One region of the Comamonas guangdongensis genome, then DNA from elsewhere that is predicted to be linked to it. Evidence: predicted binding sites of a transcription regulator. Region 1 holds the regulator's gene; the other holds the start of a gene.
What was found. Region 1 encodes sigma-54, which starts transcription at its own class of promoters, with help from an activator protein. Its sites were predicted from a motif close to TGGCANGNAANCTGCTTT; they were not measured.
Positions count from the first base shown of each region.

Region 1 (4,947 bases):
TCGGTCTGTGCGGTTTCGCGGCCCGCGCGCTCGACCTGGCCCATGCGCTCCGCCGCATTGCGGCCGGCGCTGCCGGCGGCTGCAATGCGCTCGCCATAGGGCGGATTCAGCAGCAGCAGGCCCGGCTGCTCGCAGGGTGGCATGCGCTGCAGCGCATCGCCGCCGCGCAGGTTGACCGATTCGGCCACTCCGGCACGCTCGGCATTGCGCTGGGCAAAGTCCACCATGCGGAAGGCGATGTCGGAGCCGTAAATGCCCACCGGCGACTCGGGCAGGATCCGGCTTTCGGCCTCGTCCAGCATGGCTTCCCAGACATGGCGCTGGAACGGCACCAGCTTCTCGAACGCAAAGCGGCGCAGAATGCCGGCCGGAATCCTGCGCGCGATCTGCGCGGCCTCGATCACCACGGTGCCGCTGCCGCAGCAGGGGTCGTACAGCGGCTGGGGGTTGTCGCCATGCGGGTTCCAGCCCGAGGCCGCGATCATGGCGGCGGCCAGGGTTTCCTTGAGCGGCGCATCGCCCTTGTCCTCGCGCCAGCCGCGCTTGAACAGCGCCTCGCCCGAAGTGTCGATATAGAGGGTCGCGCCGTCGGTGGTCAGGTGCAGGTGCACGCGCACATCGGGGTGGTGGGTTTCCACGCTGGGGCGCACGCCGTTGCGCTTGGCGCGGAAGCGGTCGGCAATCGCGTCCTTGACCTTGAGCGCGGCAAAATTCAGGCTGGTCAGCGGGCTGTGCTGGGCCGTCACCTCGATCTTGAAGGTTTCCTTGGGCGTGAACCAGATCTCCCAGGCCACCTCGCTGGCTGCACGGTACAGATCGTTCTCGCTGCGGTACATGGTGTGCGAGAGCTCGACCAGCACGCGCTGGGCCAGACGGCTGTGCAGATTGAGCAGCATGGCATCGCGCCACATGCCGCGCAGCATGACGCCGCCCCGGCCCACGAGCAGATCCTGCCCGCTGGCGCCGGTGATGGCGTGGACCTCGTCGGCCAGAAGGCCCTCGACGCCGGCGGCGCAGGGCAGAAACAAATGCAGTTGGTTCATAAAACTAGGGGCGCGCCAGCGGCGGCGCAGGCGCTTGGCGCGCATGACAGGGCGTAAGCATACGCGCTAGGCCTTTTCCAGTGCCCGCGCACGACAAGCGTTGCTCTACAGATGGGCGCCGCGGCACGGGCATGATGCGGGCCCAAGGAGCAACAAGACATGGAAGAAATCAGCTGGAACGACTTCATGAAGGTGGAGCTGCGCGTGGGCCGCGTGGTGCAGGCAGAGGTGTTCGAGGAAGCGCGCAAGCCCGCTTACAAGCTGCAGGTGGACTTCGGCCCTGAACTGGGTCTGCGCAAGTCCAGCGCCCAGATCACCCAGCTCTACCGGCCCGAGGAGCTGGTCGGCCGCCTGGTCGTGGCCGTGGTGAACTTTCCCAAAAAGCAGATCGGTCCTTTGATGAGCGAATGCCTGGTCACCGGCTTTCACAATGCCGACGGCCATGTGGCGCTATGCGTGCCAGATCAACATGTGCCGCTGGGCACTAGGCTGCTGTAGGCGCGCGGCAGTGCCGTGGCCTGGGCCATCTAGCGCACTCCATACACATCGCGAGCAACCCGCGCGGGGAGATCGTCGACGTCTCGATACTCCCTCAAGCGACGCCGGTTTGATCTGCCCCATGGCCCCGTTCCGAGCCCCCCGGTAAAATTGGAAGTTATGGCAAAAATCATCGTCCTGGCACTGGTGCTGCTTTTCTTTGGCTGCGGGCTGTACATGCACCTGCGCGGCAAGGTGCGGCACAAGGTGCTGCGCCAGCTGTTCGACCACTCGACGTTCACCGCGCCGTTCAACGTCTTCATGCTGATGTTCAGCAAGGTGCCGCGCACGCCCTACCTGCCCACCAGCACCTTCCCCGAGCTGGCGCCGCTGCAGGCCAACTGGCGCGAGATCCGCGAGGAAGCCGTCAATCTGCAGAAGAACATGCAGATCAAGGCCGCGGCCAACAACGACGATGCGGGCTTCAACTCCTTCTTCAAGACCGGCTGGAAGCGCTTCTACCTCAAATGGTATGGCGACGCCCACCCCTCGGCCATGGAGCTGTGCCCCAAGACCACGGCCCTGGTCCAGTCCATTCCCAACGTGAAGGCGGCCATGTTCGCCGAGCTGCCGCCGGGCGCCAAGCTCAATCTGCACCGCGACCCCTACGCGGGCTCGCTGCGCTACCACCTGGCCGTGCTAGCCCCCAACGACGACCGCTGCATGATCGAGGTGGACGGCCAGCCCTATAGCTGGCGCGAGGGCGAGGGCGTGATCTTCGACGAGACCTATATGCACTGGGCCGAGAACCGCAGCGAAGGCAACCGCATCGTGCTGTTCTGCGACGTGGAGCGTCCCATGACCAACGGCTTTGCCCAGTGGCTCAACCACTGGCTGGGCAAGAACGTGGTGGCCGCGGCCAGCTCGCCCAACAACGAGGGCGACCCGCGCGGCATGATCAGCAAGCTGTTCAAGATCTCGTTCTACGCGGGCAAATACCGCCGCGCCTTCCGCGACTGGAATCCGACCTTCTACAAGATTCTCAAGTTCGGACTGATGATCGGCGTGCTGGTCTGGTTTATCTGGTGGATGGTTTCTTGATAACCCCCTGAGGCGCTTTGCGCCTTCCCCCAAGGGGGACGACAGCCTCGCCGCGAGGCGGCTCTTGCTCGCTGTCTCTCACTTGGGGCTTGCTTCATCAGGCCGTATGCCCCAACCAAAAAGCCGCTGATGTATTCAACGGCTTTTTGTTTTTTGAATTCGCTACAGCGCCTTGCGCAGCGTGGTGGTCGGAATCTTGAGCTGCTCGCGGTATTTGGCCACGGTGCGGCGCGCGCACTCTATGCCCTGCTCCTTGAGCATATCGGCCAGCTTGGCATCCGATAGCGGCTTTTTCGGATCTTCGGCATCGACAAACTGCTTGATCAGTGCGCGCACGGCCGTGCTCGAGGCGCTGCCGCCGGTTTCCGTACCCAGGCCCGAGCCGAAGAAGTACTTGAGCTCGAAGGTGCCCTGGGGCGTGGCCATGTACTTGGCCGTGGTCACGCGGCTGATGGTGGATTCGTGCAGGCCCAGAGTGTCGGCGATATCGCGCAGCACCAGCGGGCGCATGGCCAACTCGCCATGCACGAAGAAGTTCTTCTGCCGCTCCACGATGGCTTCGGAGACGCGCAATATGGTGTCGAAGCGTTGCTGGATGTTCTTGATGAACCAGCGCGCCTCCTGCAGCTGCTGCTGCAGCACCGCATGGCCTTCGCTGCTCTTGTGGCGGCGCAGCACGCCCGCATAGACATCGTGCACCTTGAGCTTGGGCATGACGTCGGGGTTGAGCTGCACGGCGAAATCCATGCGACCCGAGCCGGCGCGCACCGGGCGCACGATGACATCGGGCACGACGATCTGGCGCTCCACGTCGGCAAAGCGCCGGCCCGGGCGCGGCTCCAGGCGTGCAATCAAGGCCATGGCTTCGCGCAGCTGTTCCTCGCGTGCGCCGCACAGGCTGGCGAGCTTGCGCAGATCGCGCCGCGCCAGCAGGTCCATGGGCTGGGCGCAGATGGAACGGGCCAGCAGCAGCTGGTTCATGCGCGCCTCGGTCGTGCCCTCGTCCTCGGCGCTGCGGATCAGCTCGCGCAGCTGCAGCTGCAGGCATTCGGCCAGGTCACGCGCGCCCACGCCCACGGGCTCCAGGCTTTGCAGCAGCCTGAGCGCAATCGCAAAGCGCTGCTCCAGCTCCTCGCGCTCCTCCAGGTCCTCGCCAGCCAGGCTCCGGGCCAGTTCGGCCAGCGAGTCTTCGAGATAGCCGTCGTCGCTCAGCGACTCGATGAGAAAGCGCAGGGCCGCACAGTCCTCGGCCCCCAGATGCAGGCTCAGCGCCTGGCGGTGCAGAAATTCGGTCAGGCTCTCGTGGCCGCGGGCCAGGTCTATGGCGTCGGTTTCATCGTCGCCCTCGCGGTTGCGCGTGGAGCTGCCGGCCGCCTCCCATTCGCTGCTGGCCTCGCCCCCCCATTCGCCGTCCTGGCCGTCGAGGCCCTCGGCCTCCCAATTCAGGGTTTCGGGAGTCTCGGGCGCCGCGGTTTCCGCTACGGATTCGGAAGCTGTCTGCGCAGTTGCCACTTCCTTTTCCGACGAAAACACCTCGGGAGCACTGGCTTCGGCAGCGCCAGCCGCTATCTCGGCAGGAGCGTCGCCGCCCGCATCGCCCTCGTCGCCGGCCTGCTCGAGAAACGGGTTGTCGATCAGCATCTGCTCGACTTCCTGCGCCAACTCCAGCGTGGACAGCTGCAGCAGCTGAATGGATTGCTGCAGCTGGGGCGTGAGCGACAGATGCTGCGAAACGCGTAGCGACAGGCCTGGCTTCAAGAGCAAACCTCCCGCATTGGCACAACGATGAAAGCGGAATGGCGTGCAGGCATACGGGGCTCTTACATGCGGAAGTGCTCGCCCAGATAAACGCGGCGCACATCGGCGTTCTCCACGATCTCCTCGGGCGTGCCTTCGGCCAGCACATGGCCGTCGCTGATGATGAACGCGTGGTCGCAGATGCCCAGCGTCTCGCGCACGTTATGGTCGGTGATGAGCACGCCTATGCCGCGCTCCTTGAGAAAGCCGATGATGCGCTGGATCTCGATCACGGCAATCGGGTCGATGCCGGCAAAAGGCTCGTCCAGCAGAATGAAGCGCGGCTGCGTGGCCAGGGCACGCGCGATTTCCACGCGACGGCGCTCGCCGCCGGACAGCGCCAGCGCGGGCGACTGGCGCAGATGGTCGACGCGCAGCTCCTGCAGCAGGCTGGTTAGACGCTGCTCAACCTCGTCGCGGCTCAAGGCCTTGTCCTGCTCGTCTTTTTGCAGCTCCAGCACGGCGCGCACATTGTCTTCCACGCTGAGCTTGCGGAAGATCGAGGCCTCCTGCGGCAGATAGGACAGGC
Region 1 covers NZ_JBFYGN010000016.1:96,998-101,944, forward strand. The annotation lists gene AB6724_RS14525 (THUMP domain-containing class I SAM-dependent RNA methyltransferase) at 1-1,043, opposite strand, end outside; gene AB6724_RS14530 (tRNA-binding protein) at 1,203-1,541, shown strand; gene AB6724_RS14535 (aspartyl/asparaginyl beta-hydroxylase domain-containing protein) at 1,701-2,621, shown strand; gene AB6724_RS14540 (RNA polymerase factor sigma-54) at 2,784-4,379, opposite strand; gene lptB (LPS export ABC transporter ATP-binding protein) at 4,442-4,947, opposite strand, start outside.

Region 2 (4,947 bases), on a different contig from region 1:
TGTTTCCACCTTCATCAGCACATGGCTGGTGGCACTTTGCTTTTGATAGCTGGGAGCGCTTGCTGCATCTGCGCTACCACTGAATTTTGCTACAAATCGCTCCACCTCATGGCCTTCCATGATGGAGGCGTTGTCGGCATAGGCCACGATGGTGTGCTGGGGCGAAAGCTGCTCGGTGTTGCGGATCATGCCGAACAGCGACTTCTCCTGCGCCACGCCGTCGATGGTGAAGTTGGCGTTGAAGATCTTGTGGCGGCAGTGCTCGGAGTTCGCCTGGGCGAACATCATCAGCTCGACATCGGTGGGGTTGCGCTTGAGGCCGTTGAAGGCATTGACCAGATACTCGATCTCGTCGTCGGCCAGCGCCAGGCCCCATTGCTTGTTGGCGGTTTCCAGCGCAGCGCGACCGCCACCCAGCACGTCCACAAACTCCATGGGCTGGGCTGCCAGCGTGGTGAACAGCTTCTCGGCCTCGGCGCGCGTCGCAAACACCGACTCGGTCATGCGGTCGTGCAGCAGAGCGGCAATCTGCGCGGTCTGCTCTGGCGAGAGCTCGGGCTGTCCGCCCAAGAGACCCGACTTCAGGGCCACGCGGTACTCGGTGATGCGCTCCACGCGGAACACATTCAGGCCGCAGTTGCGCGCGATGTCGGTCGCCTTGGAAGCCCAGGGCGAGATCGTGCCCAGGCGCGGAGTGACGATGAAGGCCAGGCCTTCGTCGGCACCTTCGTAAGGGTCGCCATAGGTCAAGAGCGCCGACAGGCGCTCTTGCAATGCGGGCACAGGAGCCCCTTCGGTGGCCACCAAGTGGACGAACCGCGCGGCAATGCCGGTGATCTTGGGGTGGATGGCGACCAGGTCGGTCAGAAGCTGTTGGGCGCGGAACGAGCTCAGGGCGTTTCCACCCTCAAACTGTGTCAGATGCAATGTCACGTGGCGGCCTGTTTATGTGAAGGCTGGTGAAAAGCGCCACGGCCCGGCCCTGCTTGTGCGAGGACCCGGCCAGGGCGCTGAATCGGTGAACCTGGGATTTTACCGTGCCTAGCACTAACCCTCGGCATTCCCGCCCCTTGCCCCTGCAGGCTCACGGCAGCGATGGGATAATTCCGGCATGAGCATCACCCTGAAGACCCCCGAAGACATTGAGCGCATGCGCATTGCAGGTCGCTTTGCTTCGGATGTGCTGGACTACATCACCCCCCATATCAAGCCCGGCATCACCACCCAGCAAATCGATGATTTGTGCGCCGAGCGCATGGCCCAGCAAGGTACCAAGACCGCCTGCCTGGGTTACCAGCCGCCGGGCATGACGCCCTACCCGGCCTATGTCTGCACCTCGGTCAATCAGGTGGTGTGCCACGGCATCCCCAACGACAAGCCTTTGAAGAAGGGCGATATCGTCAACGTCGACGTGACCATCATCACCGATGATGGCTGGTTCGGCGACAACAGCCGCATGTTCCTCATCGGCGAGAGCACGATCGCCGCCAAGCGCCTGAGCAAGCTCACGTTTGAAGCCATGTGGAAGGGCATACAGCAGGTCAAGCCCGGCGCCACGCTCGGCGATATCGGCCACGCCATCCAGAGCTTTGCCGAGGGCAACAATCTCTCCGTGGTGCGCGAGTACTGCGGCCACGGCATCGGCAAGGTGTTCCACGACGAGCCCCAGGTGCTGCACTACGGCCAGCCGGGCAGCGGCGTGGTGCTCGAGGAAGGCATGGTCTTCACCATCGAGCCCATGCTCAATCTGGGCAAGCGCGACATCAAGGCCATGCCCGACGGCTGGACCGTGATCACCAAGGACCGCAGCCTCTCGGCCCAGTGGGAACTGATGATCGCCGTCACCAAGACGGGCTACGACGTGCTGACCTGGTCGGACGGCTCGCCCACGCCGCCGGACTTCATCACCGCCATCCGCACCTGAGGCGGGAGCGGCCCGGCCCCATGCCGCCCCGGTCAGACCGGAGGCGGCATATTTTTTGCTTGCACCCATTGTGCTGCAAGCGCTAGCCGCTCATCTTTTTGCCAGCACCGCCCTCAGGCCCAAGCCGCTTGGGTTAAGGTGAGAGCCAAGCACTTGCTCTGTCGAAACGCTTTTTTCTGCCGCGCATGACCTTCCCTGCCCCCAGCTCCGCCTCCGCGCCCGACGCCCCCGACCTTGACTCGCTGCAAGCGCTGCGCGAGGAGTACCGCTTGGCCAAGGCACGACAGATTGCACTGCTGCACAACCCCACCCTGGGCCGGCGCAGCGTGCGCGGCGTGCTGCACCATTTCAGTGAACTGGCCGACGGCCTGCTGCGCGCGCTCTGGCAGCGTGCCTCCATGCCAGCCGGGGCCGCGCTGCTGGCCGTGGGCGGCTATGGGCGCGCCCAGCTGTTTCCCTGCTCCGATATCGACGTGCTGGTGCTGCTGCCCCAAAACAGTGCCGGCCCCGACCCAGAATTTGCGACCAGCGTCGAGCGCTTCATCAGCAGCTGCTGGGATGCGGGCCTGGAGATAGGCTCCAGCGTGCGCAGCCTGGCCGAATGCCTGCAGGAAGCGGCCCAGGACCTGACCGTGCAGACCTCCATGCTGGAGTCACGCCTGATCACGGGCAGCAAACCGCTGTTTACCGAGTTCGAAACCCAGTTCCGCCGCGAGCTGGACCCCCAGGCCTTTGTGGAAGGCAAGCTGCTGGAGATGCGCCAGCGCCATGCCAAGCATGATTTCACGCCCTACTCGCTGGAGCCCAACTGCAAGGAGTCGCCCGGCGGGCTGCGCGATCTGCACACCATGCTCTGGCTGGCCAAGGCCGCGGGCTTTGGCAGCAGCTGGCGCGAACTGGCCGAGAAAGGCCTGATCACAGCGTTTGAGGAGCAGCAGCTCGAATCCAATGAGTCCCTGCTGAGCCTGATCCGCGCGCGCCTGCATGCGGCGGCGGGCCGCCATGAGGACCGGCTGGTGTTCGATCTGCAGACCGCCGTGGCCGAGATGTTCGGCTACCGCTCGACCACGCCCGAGGGGCGCAAGCTGGCCATGCGTGCCGGCGAGACGCTGATGCGCCACTACTACTGGGCCGCCAAGGCCGTGACCCAGCTATGCCAGATCGTGCGCATGAGCATCGAAGAGCGGCTCAACCCGCGCTCGCACAAGCTGATCCGCCTGAACCAGCATTTCTTCGAGAAGGCCGGCACCATCGAGGTCGCCAGCGACGATCTTTACGAGCGCGACCCGCATGCGATTCTCGAGACCTTCCTCATGTACGAGCAGCACGAGGGGCTGACCGGACTATCGACCCGCACGCTGCGCGCGCTGTACGCCAGCCGCGATGTGATGGACAGCGCCTTCCGCCGCGACCCGGTCAACCGCGCCACCTTCATGCAGATACTGCAGCAGCCGCGCGGCATCACCCATGCGATACGGCTGATGAATCAGACCTCGGTGCTGGGCCGCTATCTCTGGCCCTTCCGCCGCATCGTGGGGCAGATGCAGCACGACCTGTTCCACGTCTACACCGTGGACCAGCACATACTGATGGTGCTGCGCAATGTAAGGCGCTTCTTCATGGCCGAACATGCGCACGAGTATCCGTTCTGCTCCCAGCTCGCCGCGGGCTGGGACAAGCCCTGGCTGCTGTATCTGGCGGCTCTGTTCCACGATATAGGCAAGGGCCGCGGCGGCGACCACTCCATCATCGGCGCCGTCGAGGTCAAGCGCTTTTGCCGCGCCCACCAGGTCGACAAGACCGATGCCGAGCTGGTGGAGTTTCTGGTGCGCGAGCATCTGACCATGAGCCAGGTCGCGCAGAAACAGGACCTGTCCGACCCCGATGTGATCCGCGCCTTCGCCGAGCGCGTGGGCAACGAGCGCAAGCTCACGGCCCTGTATCTGCTGACGGTGGCCGACATCCGCGGCACCAGCCCCAAGGTCTGGAGTGCCTGGAAGGGCAAGCTGCTGGAGGACACCTACCGCCTGACGCTGCGCGTGCTCGGCGGCCGCGCCCCGGATGCGGCGGCCGAAATCGAAGCCCGCAAGCGCGAAGCCCTGGTGCAGCTGGCGCTCTCGGCCCAGCCTTTCGAGTCCCACAAAAAACTATGGGACTCGCTGGATGTGAGCTACTTCATGCGCCATGAGGCCGCCGACATCGCCTGGCACACGCGCCACCTCTCGCGCCATGTCGGCTCCGGCAAGCCCGTGGTGCGCGCGCGCCGTTCCCTGGCCGGCGAAGGCCTGCAGGTATTGGTCTATGCACCCGACCAGGCCGATCTGTTTGCGCGCATCTGCAGCTATTTCGACCGCTCGGGCTTTTCCATCCTCGACGCCAGGGTGCACACGGCCAACAACGGCTATGCGCTGGACACCTTCCAGGTCGTGGCTCCGGCCATGCAGGAGCAGTACCGCGAACTCATGCACATGGTGGAAAGCGATCTGACGACCACCCTGGTGCGCGGCGGCCCCCTGCCCGAACCCTCGCGCAGGCGCCTGTCGCGGCGTGTCAAGAGCTTTCCGTTTGCGCCGCGCGTGCTGCTGCGGCCCGACGAAAAAGCCCAGCACTGGCTGCTGTCCATCTCGGCATCGGACCGCGCCGGTCTGCTCTACATCATTGCCCGCATCCTGACCCAGCACCACATCAGCGTGCAACTGGCCAAGATCAGCACCCTGGGCGAGCGCGTGGAGGACACGTTCCTGATCGAAGGTGCCGAACTGCAGGACAGCGCCAGCCAGCTGCGCATCGAGACCGAGCTGCTGAAGTCGCTAGCGCAGACCGCCTGAACAGATGCGGTGCAATTTCGGCTTTAGTTTGTGCGTGAGCTGTCGATAAACACTCACCACTACCACGGAAAGCCCATGCAGCTCGCCTCCAATGAAGTCGCGGCATCGCCGCCCGCCACACGCAGTGGCCTGTTTCATATGCCACTGTTTCGCCCCGGCGCCGAGGTCACCCAGAATGGCCGGCGCGAAGTCGTC
Region 2 covers NZ_JBFYGN010000011.1:87,589-92,535, forward strand. The annotation lists gene purL (phosphoribosylformylglycinamidine synthase) at 1-933, opposite strand, end outside; gene map (type I methionyl aminopeptidase) at 1,112-1,924, shown strand; gene AB6724_RS11695 ([protein-PII] uridylyltransferase) at 2,110-4,752, shown strand; gene AB6724_RS11700 (hypothetical protein) at 4,828-4,947, shown strand, end outside.
Region 2: the regulator sigma-54 is predicted to act here: its motif matches at 1,969-1,986, upstream of AB6724_RS11695 ([protein-PII] uridylyltransferase).